2 regions of the Arthrobacter sp. PAMC 25486 genome follow, and region 2 is predicted to be linked to the other one. Evidence: riboswitches for the same ligand, from Rfam matches in the RefSeq annotation. Region 2 holds a riboswitch; the other holds the start of a gene.

Region 1 (7,458 bases), 520 kb from region 2:
GTCCCCACCGCCATGACCGAACCCAGCAGCCCGTACTCCCCGGGTCCCAAATGGAAAACGGTGGTTGCCATCAGGGCGTTGGTGATCTGAAAGTTCATCCCGAAGGTGCCCACCACGAACACCAGGACCATGATCATCAGCAGGTCCGGGCGCTGGCGGATATAGACCAGCCCCTCCCGAATCTGCCCCTTGGCCCGCGGCACGTGCACCGTCGGCACCAGCTCATGGGCACGCATCCGCCACAATGAAAGGATGACGGCAGCGAAGCTTGCCGCATTTATCAAAAACGCCGGCCCGGTACCCACCAGGGCGATGACAAGTCCGGCCACGCCGGGGCCGGCCAGGCGGGCCAGGTTGAAGGAGGCGCTATTAAGTGCGACGGCGTTCGGCACGTCTTCCTTGCCGACGACCTCCGAGACAAACGCCTGCCGGGACGGGGCATCAAAGGCGCTGGCCACGCCCAGCAGGAGCGCCAATACATACACGTGCCACAGTTGTACAGACCCGGTGACCACCAATATTCCCAACAAAAGCGCACAAAACCCCATACAGGTCTGCGTGACCAGCAGCAGCTTGCGCTTGTTGACCCTGTCCCCCAACAGGCCCGCATAGGGCCCAAGGAACACGATGGGCAGGAACTGCAGGCCGGTGACAATGCCGGCGGCCGTGCCTGAATTATTGGTCAAAACCGTCAGCACCAGCCAGTCTTGAGCCACGCGCTGCATCCAGGTGCCAATGTTGGACACCAGCGCACCCGTCACCCAGAGCCGGTAATTGCGGACCCGCAATGCGCGGAACATGGAATTCATCTAGGCGCTCATCTCCTGCAGAATCATGGCCGCCTCATGCAGGGTCGCTCGCTCCTGCGGGGTCAGGGCCGCCACCTGCTTCGCCAGCCAGGCCGTCCGCTTCGAGCGGGCACGCAGCAATGCTGCCGCGCCTGGCTCCGTGATCCGCACCAGCACCTGGCGCTTGTCCTGCGGGTTCTCTTCCCGGCCGACAAAGCCGGCCACATCCAACGCATTCACTATCCGGGTCATGGATGGCGCCTGGATCTGTTCCCGGGCGGCCAGCTGCCCCACCGTGAGCGGACTGGCCAAAATTCCGGCAAGCACCGAATACTGCCCCGGACTGATTTCGCGCGTTGCCGCCTCCGCCCGCAACCGCCTTGAGGTGCGCATGATCGCAACCCGCAACTCGGCCGCCAACGCCCCAACACCTATGGGCTTTCCGGTTTTGCGCCCACCCAGCCCCGAAGCAACGGGACCGTCGGCACGTGGCGAGGGGTCCGGCGTCGAACTTTCAGGGGAAAAATCAGTCATGGATGCTCAGCTGCCTCGAGGTATTTGGTTCCGTATCTTCAACTTTCATGGTAGATCGTTAGCATTGCTAAGTAAATGTCCGTTTGCTCACCCTGCTACAAAGGTCGTTACCAAAATGTGACACATGGTCTCGTTTCGGTTAAAGTGGAAAGAGTGCCGTCTGAACCAAGCGTGGTTCATGGCATTGATGGACGGCTCGCCGAGCTCTGCCGCCGCCCATTTCCATCGAGAAACATGGCAGAGACGGGGGACCCAATTTTTGCGGGCCTCCTCAATGTGGAGACCCTTGGGGTTAAGCCGGTGCAGTGATTTTCAAAGACTGCGGCGGCCGGATTCTCTAGTCCGTTCCCGACAGCTCACCTCGCAGGCGTAGAGAGGCTCCCTCATGTCTGCTGCTCCGCAGCGCGGCCGTCGCCGTGCCGAACCAGTCCGCCGCCCGTCGATTTTTGGGCACGCATCAGCCCGCACAGGCGCCCGCACCGCCGGGCACGCCGCCGCGGCACCCGCCTCTCCCGGCGCCACGGCCGTCAGTGCCACGGCCAAGTGCATGGCTGCACTGGCCGTCGTTGGCGCGCTCGTCGCCGCCGGCGGCGTCGCCGCGCAGATCGGCGCACCGTCCGGCCCCGACAGCCTGGCCAGCGTGGTCTCTGCCGCCGAGGCACCGGCAACCGTTCCGGGCGGTTCATCCCCGGCCGTTTCCGCCCCGCTTGACGCCGCCATCACCTTCCCGGGCGTGAACGTCACCTCGAGCGCCTCAGCAGCCCCGGTCCCCGTGAAGGCCGAGGCCGATGCCGTCAAGCCCGTGGCCGTTGACGATCCCGCCGGCGCCCAGGCCTACGCCGCCGGCCAGCTTGGCTCCTTCGGCTGGGGCGCCGACCAGATGAGCTGCCTGACCCAGCTCTGGCAGCGCGAATCCGAGTGGCTTACCTCGGCAGAAAACGTCTCCAGCGGCGCGTACGGCATTGCCCAGTCCCTGCCCGCCAGCAAAATGGAAAGCACCGGCAGCGACTGGTCCACCAACTATGAAACCCAGATCCGCTGGGGGCTCGGCTACATTCAGGGCCGCTACGGGTCACCCTGCGGCGCCTGGGGCCACTCGAACGCCGTGGGCTGGTACTGATTCCCATCGGCCTGCTGCCCATCCCCGGCGGCACCGTCGAGCTGCGTGATGCCCGCTCGGGCACGTCCCGCCTGGTCACGCTGGCCCCTTTGAGCTGGGCCGCACGCACATCACCGACGGCTTTGTGGCACCAGGTGATGGCCGACGGCGGGAGCCCGCCATCCGCCGTCGGCCTTCCTGCGCACCCGGTCACCTGGTTTCGGGCCGGCCGGTTTTGCAATGCGGCCTCCGGCCTGGCGGGGACGTCCGCACCAACGTACGGTTCGCTCGCGGAGATTGCGTGGACGGCGCTCAACGGCGTGCCGGGCCCGCAGCCGTTGGCCGGGAAACTGCCCCATGGTTTTGGCGTGTTCGCCAGGCTCGGCAAGGTCTGAAAATGGTGTTGGGACTATGCCGACACGGCACGTTATGGGGCCACCGAAGTCTGCTCGGGGCCGGCTGGGACGATCCGATCTGGAGCGCCCGGGCAGCAATGCGCAGGGGCAACGCGCCCGATGCAGTGCTGGCGGATGTGGGGTTCCGGGTTACGCACGGAGCTGTTGGATCGTCCGGTGCCGAGGATGGAACTGGGGGCGTTGGTTCGGCCGACGCGCAGGGCTGATCGCATGCGGCCGACCACGAAAAAGCCGCCGTTTGACGCAATTGCCATGGTTTGAACCATCGCAATTGCGTCAAACGGCGGCTTTTCCCACGAACTGTGGCACTGTGCCAGCCAGTGGACGAGTTGGTTAGTCCACCACGCCGTAGAGGCGGTCGCCGGCGTCGCCGAGGCCCGGGACAATGTAGGAGTTTTCATCCAGGCCCTCGTCGATCGCGGCCAGGACCACGTGGACGTTATCGCGCCCGCCGTGGGCCGCTTCCAGCTTCGCCAGGCCTTCCGGGGCGGCAAGCAGGCAGATGCAGGTGATGTCCGCGGCGCCGCGGTCAAAGAGGAACTTGAACGCCTCAATCAGGGTGGCCCCGGTGGCCAGCATGGGGTCCAGCACGTATACCTGCCGTCCGGTGAGATCTTCCGGCAGGCGTTCGGCATAGGTGATGGCCTCGAGGGTTTCCTCATTGCGGGCCATGCCCAGGAAGCCAACCTCGGCGGTGGGCAGCAGGCGGGTCATGCCCTCGAGCATGCCCAGGCCGGCGCGCAGGATCGGCACCACCAGGGGCGTGGGCTTGACCAGCCCGGTACCAATGGTGGACGTCACTGGCGTCTCAATATTCACCGGCTGGACCCGCACCCCGCGCGTGGCTTCATAGGCCAGCAGGGTCACCAATTCTTCGGTGAGCTGACGAAAAACGGGTGACGGTGTGTTCTTGTCTCGAAGGACCGTCAACTTGTGGGCAATAAGCGGATGATCCGCAACCAGTACGCGCATGAATAAAAGCTACCATTGAGCCGTGCCCAACACATCGAATTTTCGCCCGATCGAGACCACCACCACGGTTTTACATGCCCAATGGATGGGTCTTGCACTCGCTGAAGCCCAGCGTGCCCTGACAACGGCGGATGTGCCAATTGGCGCCGTCGTGCTTGGGCCCGACGGGGAAGTCCTGGGTTTGGGCCGCAATGAACGTGAGGCACACGGGGACCCGACGGCGCACGCCGAGATCGTGGCGATCCGCGAGGCGGCCACGAAACTGGGGTCGTGGCGGCTGGCCGGCTGCACGCTCGTGGTGACGCTGGAGCCGTGCACCATGTGTGCCGGGGCAATTGTCCTGGCGAGGGTGCCGCGGGTCGTTTTTGGGGCGTGGGATGAGAAAGCCGGCGCGGCGGGGTCGGTGTTTGATGTGCTGCGCGAGCGGCGCCTCAACCACTGGGTCGAGGTGTTTCCGGGCGTGCGCGAGGACGAATGCGCGGCGCTTTTGCGGGACTTTTTTACCAGCCACCGCCAATAGCTTCAACACCGCCGGCAGCTTCAGGGCTCTCAGGGCTCGATCGTGAGCGGCTTCGAGGGCAGCGTGCAGGAGGCCAGTTCGATGTCCGGCGCAGCATCGGCGCCCACACCGGGGTTACCCATCCGGTTGTTCCGTCCGGTGTCGTCGCACCAGTCGAGGTTCCACGGGTAGGCGTTCACCGCGCCTTGGCCGGGGACGGCAGAATCGGGGACCTTGACGGCGGCACTGAACCCTCCGGCGTCGTTCATGGGGGCCAGGGTATCCACTACTTTTTCACCCGAACCGTCGGTGATTTCCAGCAGGATCTGTGCGTCGGCGCCGTAGCGGGGGTCGCAGTCGGCGTCGTCGGCCTTGACGGTGAGGTTCCCGCCGGGCCGGATGGTGTCGGCGCTGATCGAGAACGGTGGCGGCATGCAGCCCGAGCCCTGAGGCGCCGCCCCGGGAGTCCCACCGCAGCCTCCCGTAGTGAGCACCGCTGCGGCAATGACCCCCGACAGCACCCAATTCAGTCCAGCCATTGCTTCTCCCCCTGTTTCACCGCGCCTTTTACCGCGCCGCTGCGTTGAGTGCGTCGATCCGTTTTTGCCGGCTCGACGCCGAATCCAGGCTGAAGGAGCGGAAATCGCCCAGATCCTCGCGAACCCATGATTCAATCTCTTCCACCTTATCGTTGACCGCCAGGGTGGGTGGCTCGAAAGTCCAGTGGGCCAGGCGTTCCTGACCGGGGTCGTACTGCCACAGCCCGATGATCCGGCCGCGGTCAACGATGGGGTGGTCGGGCAGGTCGGCCGTCAGGGCGAGTTTTTCCTTGCCGATGGCCAGGCCGCGGTCCTCCTCGGCGACGTGGTCCGCCGAGTTGCGGCGCAGCAGGAACAAGGAATCGGAGCCGGCGAGCAACTGGATCTGCTCCTCCTGGGGTGCCGTGAACGTTGCAGCCGCCTCGACGTCTTCCGGCAGCATCCACAGCCCGTCCGGATCGACGACTGTGGATTCCACCGCGTTGACGGCTGCGAGCGCCGCCTTGGTCTGCGCCACGGTGAAGGCCGTGAACCACTGGGTCTGCTTGAGTGTGGCGCCGCCGGTCCAGCGCAGGTAGTTCTCCATCAGTTTTGCCCGGGCCTGTTCCGGCGATTCCTCCGGGGCCGGCAGTCCCCAGGCCGTGTAGGCGTAGCGCTGCACGTCCAGCCGGCCGTTGAGGGGTACGCGGCGGATGCGGCCGTCGGCCTGCAACAGTCCCAGCGCTGTGGGGAGCGTGGTTGAGGCGCCCTTCTTCTTGCCTTCCTCGCCCAGGCTTCGCACGGCACTGCCCAACTTGTCTTTGAGTACTTTAGGGTCAAGCGGGAGCGTCGAATCCTGGAGCAATTCGAGCACCCGCTCCTCAAGGTCCTTGAGCTCTTGCCGGTCGACGCCGAGCTTGTCCAGCACCTTGGCGGTTGCTTCGGCCGCTCCCTGCCCAAGGGACAGTCCCCACGCGAAGTCGTCCGCGCCCAGGACATAGGTGCAGCCGCGCGCCGTCGGTAGTTCATGGATGCGCAGGGCCGCCATGTCGGCGTCGGCTTGTTCCCTGCGGATGCCAGCACGGGAGAAGAGTGTCAGGTAGGGGTTGGCGCCGCCGATGGAGCGTGCCCAGCCTGTTTTGCCGAGCACGTCGGCGGCGCTGCTGCCCGCCAGCGATCCGTCCAAGCCTTGTTTGTGCCAGCTCCAGGCACGCCGCGTTGCATTGTCCATGTGCCCATCTTGCACCCTTTCAACGGCGGCGGGGCCGCCCATTTTTGTTGTACGGCGTTGACCCGGTAAGGTTGACGCGTTGGTGACGTGTCCGAGCGGCCGAAGGTGCAACACTCGAAATGTTGTTCAGGTGTGAGCCTGACGTGGGTTCAAATCCCACCGTCACCGCCAAGTGGCAAGGCCCCTGCTTCCCTTTGTTTATAAGGAAAGTGGGGGTTTTGTTTTGCCCGGAATCAGGCTGGTGGCAACATTCTGCCCAGGTTTGAAATTGAAACCGGGGCAAACCCGCGAACCGCCCCAAAAGAAGATACGCCGTTCTCGCAGGCCCCCGTTCTGGCGGCGCTGACGGTGTTGCCAGTCCGTTGGTAGAGCTCAGCAGTCACCCGCGCGGCCTCATCTGCGGCAACTTGGCCGGAATTGGTAAGCTTAAACATCCGCCGATGCCTTCGGCGAGCATTTTTCGTTGTGCACCGCACCAGCGCGGCAGCAAAGCAACGTCGATCCCGGCCCGGATTCTCATGGCCGTTGAACAAAGGAAACCAGTGGGTACTCAAGCAAAAGCACAGTCCGCAGCACACGCCTCTGAAAGCACCAGCGGCGACATGGCCGGCAACATCATTGGCGGTGCGGCAGTGCTCATCGGCGTCGTGGGTTTTGGCCTCTTGATCTTTTTTGGCATGTAAGAACACAGCGCTTCGCAAAACGCCCATCGGAGTTTCCGGTGGGCGTTTTTTACGTTCCAGCCACATGAACCAGCCGCCTCCATATCCATCGGACACAGAAAACTCCCAGCAACCACCCAGCCTCCGCGGCGGCGGATGCCGGAGAATGGGAACATGTCCAGTTCTGCATCCGAAGCCACAACACAGGCGTCAGCATCCGTCACACCCGAGTCAGCACCCGCACAAAAATCGGCGCCCCTGCCCAAGCTGACCCGTGCGGACGGTGAACCCATCCGCGCCCTCGTGGTCGACGATGAACCCGAGCTGGCCGACCTCATGCGCCGCGGCCTGGAAATGACCGGCTGGGAGGTCAAAACCGCCAACGACGGCTTTGCCGCGATAAAGATCGCCCGCGAATTCGTGCCGGACGTGCTGGTCCTGGATGTCATGATGCCGGGCATGGACGGTGTCGAGCTGCTACAAAAACTTCGCACGATCTACCCGGACGTCCCCGCCCTGTTCCTGACCGCCAAGGATGCCGTCTCTGACAGGGTGACGGGTCTGCAGTCCGGCGGCGACGACTATGTCACCAAGCCGTTCAGCATGAAGGAGGTGCTGCTGCGGCTGCACCGGGTTGTACAACGTTCCGGCATCACGGCCCCGCAGTTCGCGCTCCTCACCGTCGGGGACCTGACCCTGAACAAGGACACCAAGTCCGTCCAACGTGCCGGTACCGAGA
Region 2 (7,458 bases):
ACATCGTTGCTCTTGACCTCTACAACTGCCGGTGCCTCAACAACAGGAGCCGGGGTGGAGGTGATTGCGGGGGTGGCGAACGAAATCTTCACCGTGGATGCTGCCGTGATGGCGGAAGCAAGTTCCGTGTTCAGGTTCAGCGTAGTTGCACCGTCAGATGCGCGCTCCACGGTGGGAGTAGCTGCATTTGCTGCGATGCCGGATGTCAATACAAGTCCAGATGCTGCTGCGATAACAGCGGCCTGACGTCCAACTCCACCGATGTTCAAGCTAACGGTCTTCGTGAGGGTGGACATCGTGCCGGTCTTAACAACCTCGGCGCGATGGCGCCCGAGGACAGTATTTGAAGCCAAGAAGGTTTCCTCTCCCAATGCCTGCGAGGTAAGCTGTCGGATTCGGATGGGAGTCACCCGGCCGCTCCACGTTGGCACACTGCAAGAGTTTCCTCTTGGAGAGTATAAACGCTTCGCGGCTTCACCCCAAGGACTTTGCACATGGTGCAAGATCCGATTATTGGTTCCCCCGCCCCTGCCAGACGATTGATACGAACGGACCATGAGCAGTGGCAGAGCTAGGCAATCTACTCGTGGGCGCCAACTTTATTCGAGTTGGCGCGATTACGACGGTACAACAGATTTTTCCCAATGTCACGTTACGGTCACGGTCATGTGTCTAAGTCGTAACTAAAAGTGACCTGTGGAGGAATTAAAGCCAGCCCATGGGATCGACGGTCTCGTCGTTGACGATGACTTCAAAGTGCAGGTGGCAGCCGGTGGAGGCTCCCGTGGTGCCACTGAGGCCCACATTGCCCCCGCGCTGGAGTTCCTGGCCGACCTTCACATCAATGCTGCTCATGTGGTTGTAGGACGTTGAGAGGCCGTTGCCGTGGTCCACGACCACGCGGTTGCCTCCGCCGTATTGGTGCCAGCCGGCGAACGTCACAACGCCGCCTGCTGCAGCAAGTACCTGGTTGCCGCAGGCAATGGCGAAGTCCTGGCCTGTGTGCTGCTCGCCCATCTGGCCGGTGATGGGGTTGATGCGTCCACCGAACGGTGAGCTGGTCACCAGGTTCTCCAACGGCCCGGAGAGCGTGCCCTTGGAAGCCTGGGGGGTGACGTTGGAGGCGTTGACCTTCAGGGTCTCCTTGAGCTGACCGTCAGGGTTCAACGCGCTGGTGACGGCGGGTGCGGCAAAAGTAATGGGGATCTCGGCGCCGGCCGTGACAACTATCTCAACGGCGGCGGCCTTTTCCGGGGCGGCTTGAACGGTGTCAACGCCCTGCACGGAAGGCAGCGTGACGGCCAGGACCAAGCCGGTGGCAGCCATGGCTACACCAACTTTTTGCCCGGCACCGCTGGCAACACCGGCACGCAGCAGCTGAGCCATGGAAATACCTGAGGGTGCATTTGCACGTTCCGCAGCAATTGCTTCACGGCGGCTTCCGGGGATGGAAGCAAGATCATGCGTTACTGGCGACGACGCACGGCGGCGTCCCCGCTGTTTAACATCTGACACAAAAAACCTCTCTATAAAGCACCTGCGAAGTTAGCTGTCGGATTCGGATCAGAGAGTCATGCAGTTGATCCGGCCCACGCTTTTGGCACAGCTCAGGTCATGACGCAACCCAACGGATTGCGTCAGAAATGAGTTGTACTGTGGATGGGCTTCACCCCAAGACAGGCTGGATTGCCTATCAAAAGTGGTTCCCCCGCCCCTGCCTCATTGGTTACTGTCCATGCTGCGAAGGCAAGGTTCGGTGTCGCAGGATGGTAACGCTTTGGTTACAGCGCCAGGTTATTACTATACGGTACAAGCGGTAAACGTAACAATTTCGTTACCAAGATCATCAATAACGCCATGTCAACCTCAGCGGTTGGCACTGTGAAACTCTAACTCATGGCAACAAAAACATGTGAAGCGACCTCCGGGGGCAGCTCCAGCGCCCCCTCGATCCCCGGCACACGCACGGAGATGTACTCGCCCACTTGGGCCAGTGAAATCTGCGCACCGGGGCGCAAGCCGCCTTCATCCAGCTGCTGCAACAATTCAGGTTCAACCTGGATGCGCTCGGACAACCTGTGAATAATCACCTTTTGGCCTGAAGCATAGGTATTCATTGCGTCAACGAGCGTCACGAGCCCCGCCGCAAAGACAGGGGCCACCTCGCCGCCGAGCTCTTCCAGCCCGGGGATCGGGTTGCCATACGGGGACTCGTTGGGCTTGCCCAACAGCTCAAAGAGGCGCTGCTCCACCCGCTCACTCATGACGTGCTCCCAGCGGCAGGCCTCCTCATGCACATAGGCCCAGTCCAGGCCGATGACATCGGCGAGCAGCCGTTCGGCCAGGCGGTGCTTGCGCATGACCCTGGTGGCCTTGTCCCGGCCGGTAGGGGTCAATTCCAGATGCCGGTCACCTGAGACGATGACCAGGCCGTCGCGCTCCATCCGACCGATGGTCTGGGAAACGGTGGGCCCGGAATGGTGCAGGCGCTCGGCAATGCGCGCCCGCAAGGCAACAATGTTTTCCTCCTCCAACTCCAGGATGGTTCGCAAATACATTTCCGTCGTGTCAATCAGATCAGCCACGTCAGCATCCTCCTGTTATTGGGCAAGAATTTTGGGCAAACGCCATCGTCTCTACGTTAGCCTGAATGCCATACCCGGGGGTAACCGCACCCTCTTAAGCCAACCCCACGCCGTCGCACATTATTTCGGCGCCCGCCGCATTTTTCCTCTCAGCGAAGTTCTACGGCAGAATTGGCAACAGCCCCTGGCACCCATATAACTTCCATCGCTTAATTTTTGGAGCAACTCGTGAGCGAACCCACGCCCCTCACCATTCCCGCCAACCTGCGCCCGGTCGACGGCCGCTTTGGTGCCGGCCCCTCCAAGGTCCGTCCCGAGCAGGTTGCGGCGCTTTCCAAAGCAGGCGCTTCACTTTTGGGCACTTCCCACCGCCAAGCTCCCGTTAAGAACCTCGTGGGAGAGGTCCGCAGCGGCCTGAAGCAGTTCTTCAACGCCCCCGACGACTACGAGGTCATCCTCGGCGTTGGCGGCTCCACCGCTTTCTGGGACGTTGCAGCGTTTGGCCTGGTGGAGAACAAAGCCCAACACCTGTCCTTCGGCGAGTTTGGCTCCAAGTTTGCCTCCGCCACCAACAACGCACCGTTCCTGGCCGCCTCCTCCATCATCACGGCCGAGCCCGGCACCCGCCCGCTGCCTGTTGCCGAGGCCGGCGTGGACACCTATGCCTGGCCGCAGAATGAGACCTCCACCGGCGTCGCCGCTCCCGTGAAGCGCGTGGCCGGTGCCGATGAGGGCGCCCTCGTCCTGGTCGATGCCACCTCGTCCGCTGGCGGCCTGGCCGTGGATGTGCGTGAAAGCGATGTGTACTACTTCGCCCCGCAAAAGAATTTCGCGTCCGACGGCGGACTCTGGTTTGGGCTGTTCTCTCCCGCTGCGATTGAGCGGGCCAGGCGCATTGGTGCCTCCAACCGCTGGGTGCCCGACTTCCTGAACCTGAACACTGCCATTGACAACTCCCTGTTGAACCAGACGTACAACACGCCTGCGCTCTCCACCCTTGTCACCATGAACAACCAGGTCCAGTGGCTCAACAGCAACGGCGGCATCGATTTTGCCTCCGCTCGCACCGCCGACTCCGCCGGCCGCCTGTACACCTGGGCCGAGGAATCCGCCGTCGCAAGTCCCTTTGTGATCAACCCGGATGACCGTTCCAACGTCATTGTCACCATTGACTTCAACGAGTCGGTGGATGCAGCCGCCGTGGCCAAGGTGCTGCGCGCCAATGGCATTGTGGACACCGAGCCGTACCGCAAGCTCGGCCGCAACCAGCTGCGCATCGCGACGTTTGTTGCCATTGATCCCGAAGACGTCAGCGCACTGATCAAGTGCATCGACTACGTGATCGAAAACATCTAAGGTTCACGAACCCGTTTTTAACCAGTTCAGGCCGCTTCCACAGTGTGGAGGCGGCCTGAACTGGTTGGTGCCGTTATTCTGTTGCGGATCCGTCGTCATCGGATGCATAGTCATCGGATGCGTCGCCGTCAGCATCGCTGGCATCGTCCGCGTCGTCGTGCTCAGCGTCGTCGTGCCCGGCACTGTCATCCTCTGCGCCGTCGTGATCGTCTTCAGCAGCACCCGCACCGGCATGGCCTGCACGCGCCTGCTCAGCGGCCGCCTCGGCAGCGGCTGCGGCTTCCTGGTCCTCCGGGCGGACCCGTTCGGCCCACGGAACCCACGGCGGAGCCAGCACAGAATCGTCGGTGGGAAGCATGCCCACCTCGTTGACGGTTGAGTCCTTGCCGCGGGAAACACGGGCCAGCGAGGCAAACCACACCCAACCGCCGTACCCTTGCTTCTTCGACTCGAACAGGTGCGTCACGCACCGGACACCCTCGCTGCGGGCACCCAGGTGCTCACCAATCTCGGCATCGCCGGCAATGCTCCGGATGGCCTCACGGGCTGTCGCCACGTCGGCGGCCAGGAAGGCGTCAGGCTTGCCCACCCGCCACACCGGAACACCATGTCGTGACATTGCGGCATCGCTGGAAGGGGCGGCTGTGTCGCCGGGCAGTTCAGTCATGGTGGGCACCGTTACGCGTCAAAGTTGTCGGCTACCTTGCGCAGCGCTGCGGCAATTTTGCTCGCGTCACCGTCAGGATATTTGCCGTTGGTCAGGGTTCCCACAGAATGCTCCAGCAGGGACACAAGGTCCTGCACAATAGGGGCCAAGTCACGGGCGGGCATCCGCTTGGCCTTGACAACCGATGCACTGCGGTCAAGAATCTTGGCCGCCATGGCCTGGGCGCCCTTGCGTCCGTCGGCGACACCGAATTCCAGGCGCATGCCGGGCTTGATGTCACCTGCGTCAGCGGGCAGGGCGTTGGCGCGCAGGAATACTTCACGGCCGTCGTCGGCTGCGATGATGCCGAAGCCTTTTTCGTTGTCGTACCACTTCACTTTGCCGATAGGCACTTGCTTTACCCCTTAAAAGTCGAAAGTCGTAAGCTGCTTTCCGTGCCGGTGCGGTTGCTCTGCGCTGTTTCCTTGCGCCCGGGTATGGAGGGCGGGAATCTGGCGGGCGATCCCTGCAGTGACAGGTGGTACAGCTCTACTAGTGTCTAGATTACCGCGTCGATGAAATTACTGTGGCTTTGCCCTGTTCCTGTCCGCTGTTAGCGTTATGGACATGAGCCCGCACTATTCCGCACCACAGACCGTCGGCCGCACCTGGCAAATTTTCAACTACACCGCGATGGCGTTGGCCGTGCTGGCCCTGATTGCACTCATTGTGGTCTTGATCAGCAAGTGGGCCGGCGGAACGCCGTGGCCGGGATTCAACTGGGTAGCCATGATCGCCCTCCCCGCAGCGTTTCTCATGATGGGTGCCAGCGTGATGCGCGCGGTCACCATCCGCCGTCGACTTTAACGGCAAGGCCGGCAAGCGGGGGCCGGTTCGGGGCAAGCCTGCGATATGGCACACCCGTACCATCAACCCGAACTCCGCACCACTATAAAGCCCACTTTTCCGAAACACCGCACCACTTCCCTGCGGCTGTTTTTTCCCAACGCTGCCGCAATCGTGCTCCTTAAAAAACTCCCCCGTGCCCGCGCCCGCCGGTCGGAGTAGGATCAAAAAATCGCTGGAACACCAGCGAATGGTTTGCATTTGCCTTGGAGGAGCCATGGGCTACGAGGAGACGGTGTCCGCACATTACGGACGCGGCAACATTGAGGAACAACTACTGGGGATGGTCAAGGCCGACGGCGGCACCCCGGACAGCTTTTCACCCGCGAACTTGCGTGGCGCGGACCAGCTGCACATAGGCGGGGCCGCCGCCACAACCCGCGTTGCCGGCCGTGCCGGCATCAACGCCGGCAGCCACGTCCTGGATCTGGGTTCGGGCATGGGCGGGGTGTCCCGCCATGTGGCGCATGACTTTGGCGCCACAGTCCACGGCATCGACCTGACCCCGCAATTCGTTGCCATCGCCCGCTCGCTCACGGAGCGGACCGGCTTGTCCGGGCAGGTTACGTTCAGTCAGGGCAGCATCCTCTCCCTGCCTTTTGGCGAAGATTCCTTTGATACGGCGCTCATGGTCCATGTGGGCATGAACATCCAGGACAAGGACACGGCGTTTGCCGAGACCGCGCGCGTGCTGCGCCCGGGCAGTGTCTTTGCCGTGTACGACATCATGCTCATGGGCGGCGACGTTGAGCACTATCCCCTGCCGTGGGCCGCGACGGCTGACACGTCCTTCGTGCAGCCGCCCCTGGCCTACAGCGACGCCCTGGCCCAGGCAGGTTTCACGGTGGATTATGAGGCCAAGCCGCTGGCCGAGGGCATTGAGTTTCTGGAACGGGTAACAACAAACGGCGGCCCCGCCGGAGTGGACCGGGACGCCATGGTCAACCTGCTGGCGGCATTCCGCTCGGGGCTGCTGGCTCCGGTGGAAATCTACGCCCGCCTTACCTGACACCCCTCCCCGAAATCCATGCTGCAGTTGTTGGACGAAAAACAGGACGAAAAACGCCCGAAAAGCGCTTTCGGCGTCCAACAACTGCCACATGGATCTGCTTAGAACACGATCCGCAGCTCCGCCAGCCGGGCGGCGAGCACCGGATTGCCGGATGCGGTGCTGATCCCCGATTCAGGCAGCCGGCCCGACAGGCTGCGGCACAGCTCGATCCCGTCCGCGCCCAGCTGCCCCTGCGGCTCGCCGTCCCCCAGCTGCCACGTCCCTGCCAGCTCCCCGCTCAGGACGAGTTCGACGGCGGCTCCCGCACCCCACGCTGTGGCGGCGTCGCGCAGGATTTGTTCCAGCACCGTGGCGTCGGCGTCCGTGGCAACGCGCGGGAATCCGGCTGCCCTGGCCAGGTCAATGCCGTGCATCCAGGCGTCCCGCAGATAGATCACGTTGAACAGGTACCCCAGCCGCAGCGGCGCATTCCCGGGTGCCATGGTCTTGTCCACGGCGATCCCGGCAAGCGCCCCGGGAAAGGTGCGCACGCGCTTGGCCACCCCGGGGATGTTCTCCCGGTACGTCCGGCACAGCTCCGCCGGTTCCAGCGCTGCATGGTCATCGACCTGAACCTGGTTGGCGGCATCCAGCAGCGAGAGGTGCGGGTAGCGCCGTCGTCCCCTTAACCTGCGCCACAACACGGTTGGCACGCTGAGCGCGTCTTCCTGGGCACCCAGCAGGTGAGCGGCCAGGTCGCGAACGGTCCACCCCGTGCATTCGGTCCCCGTTTCCCACTGTGCCGGGGTGAGCGCCTCGAAGGAAGTGGCCACGGCGTTCATGACGGATGGGTAGGCGTCCCCGGCGGCCCCCTTGTCGGTTGGGGCGATGGTGGTGGCATTGACGGTGGAATTCATGGTGCCCTCCTCAGGGCGTGTAGTAGGCCAGCCACATTGTCAGTGCGGGCTCGAGCA

What was found. Region 2 has a riboswitch for cyclic di-AMP ahead of art_RS21260 (M23 family metallopeptidase). Riboswitches for the same ligand answer to the same signal wherever they lie in the genome.
Region 1: another riboswitch for cyclic di-AMP. It lies ahead of art_RS23005 (transglycosylase); the one in region 2 lies ahead of art_RS21260 (M23 family metallopeptidase).

What each region holds. Positions count from the first base shown of each region.
Region 1 is NZ_CP007595.1:3,357,632-3,365,089, reverse strand. It holds gene art_RS15420 (MFS transporter) at 1-809, opposite strand, end outside; gene art_RS15415 (MarR family winged helix-turn-helix transcriptional regulator) at 810-1,322, opposite strand; cyclic di-AMP (ydaO/yuaA leader) riboswitch at 1,526-1,704, shown strand; gene art_RS23005 (transglycosylase) at 1,708-2,442, shown strand; gene art_RS21775 (hypothetical protein) at 2,532-2,816, shown strand; gene upp (uracil phosphoribosyltransferase) at 3,171-3,809, opposite strand; gene tadA (tRNA adenosine(34) deaminase TadA) at 3,832-4,329, shown strand; gene art_RS15390 (hypothetical protein) at 4,359-4,847, opposite strand; gene art_RS15385 (crosslink repair DNA glycosylase YcaQ family protein) at 4,876-6,057, opposite strand; tRNA gene art_RS15380 (tRNA-Ser) at 6,139-6,228, shown strand; gene art_RS22305 (hypothetical protein) at 6,600-6,740, shown strand; gene art_RS15375 (response regulator transcription factor) at 6,894-7,458, shown strand, end outside.
Region 2 is NZ_CP007595.1:3,873,538-3,880,995, reverse strand. It holds gene art_RS17565 (NlpC/P60 family protein) at 1-296, opposite strand, end outside; cyclic di-AMP (ydaO/yuaA leader) riboswitch at 358-555, opposite strand; gene art_RS21260 (M23 family metallopeptidase) at 706-1,386, opposite strand; cyclic di-AMP (ydaO/yuaA leader) riboswitch at 1,518-1,769, opposite strand; gene art_RS17555 (metal-dependent transcriptional regulator) at 1,890-2,585, opposite strand; gene serC (phosphoserine transaminase) at 2,814-3,941, shown strand; gene art_RS17545 (DUF3027 domain-containing protein) at 4,015-4,608, opposite strand; gene art_RS17540 (cold-shock protein) at 4,620-5,000, opposite strand; gene art_RS17535 (hypothetical protein) at 5,215-5,454, shown strand; gene art_RS17530 (class I SAM-dependent methyltransferase) at 5,711-6,502, shown strand; gene art_RS17525 (maleylpyruvate isomerase family mycothiol-dependent enzyme) at 6,604-7,401, opposite strand; gene art_RS17520 (TetR/AcrR family transcriptional regulator) at 7,412-7,458, opposite strand, start outside.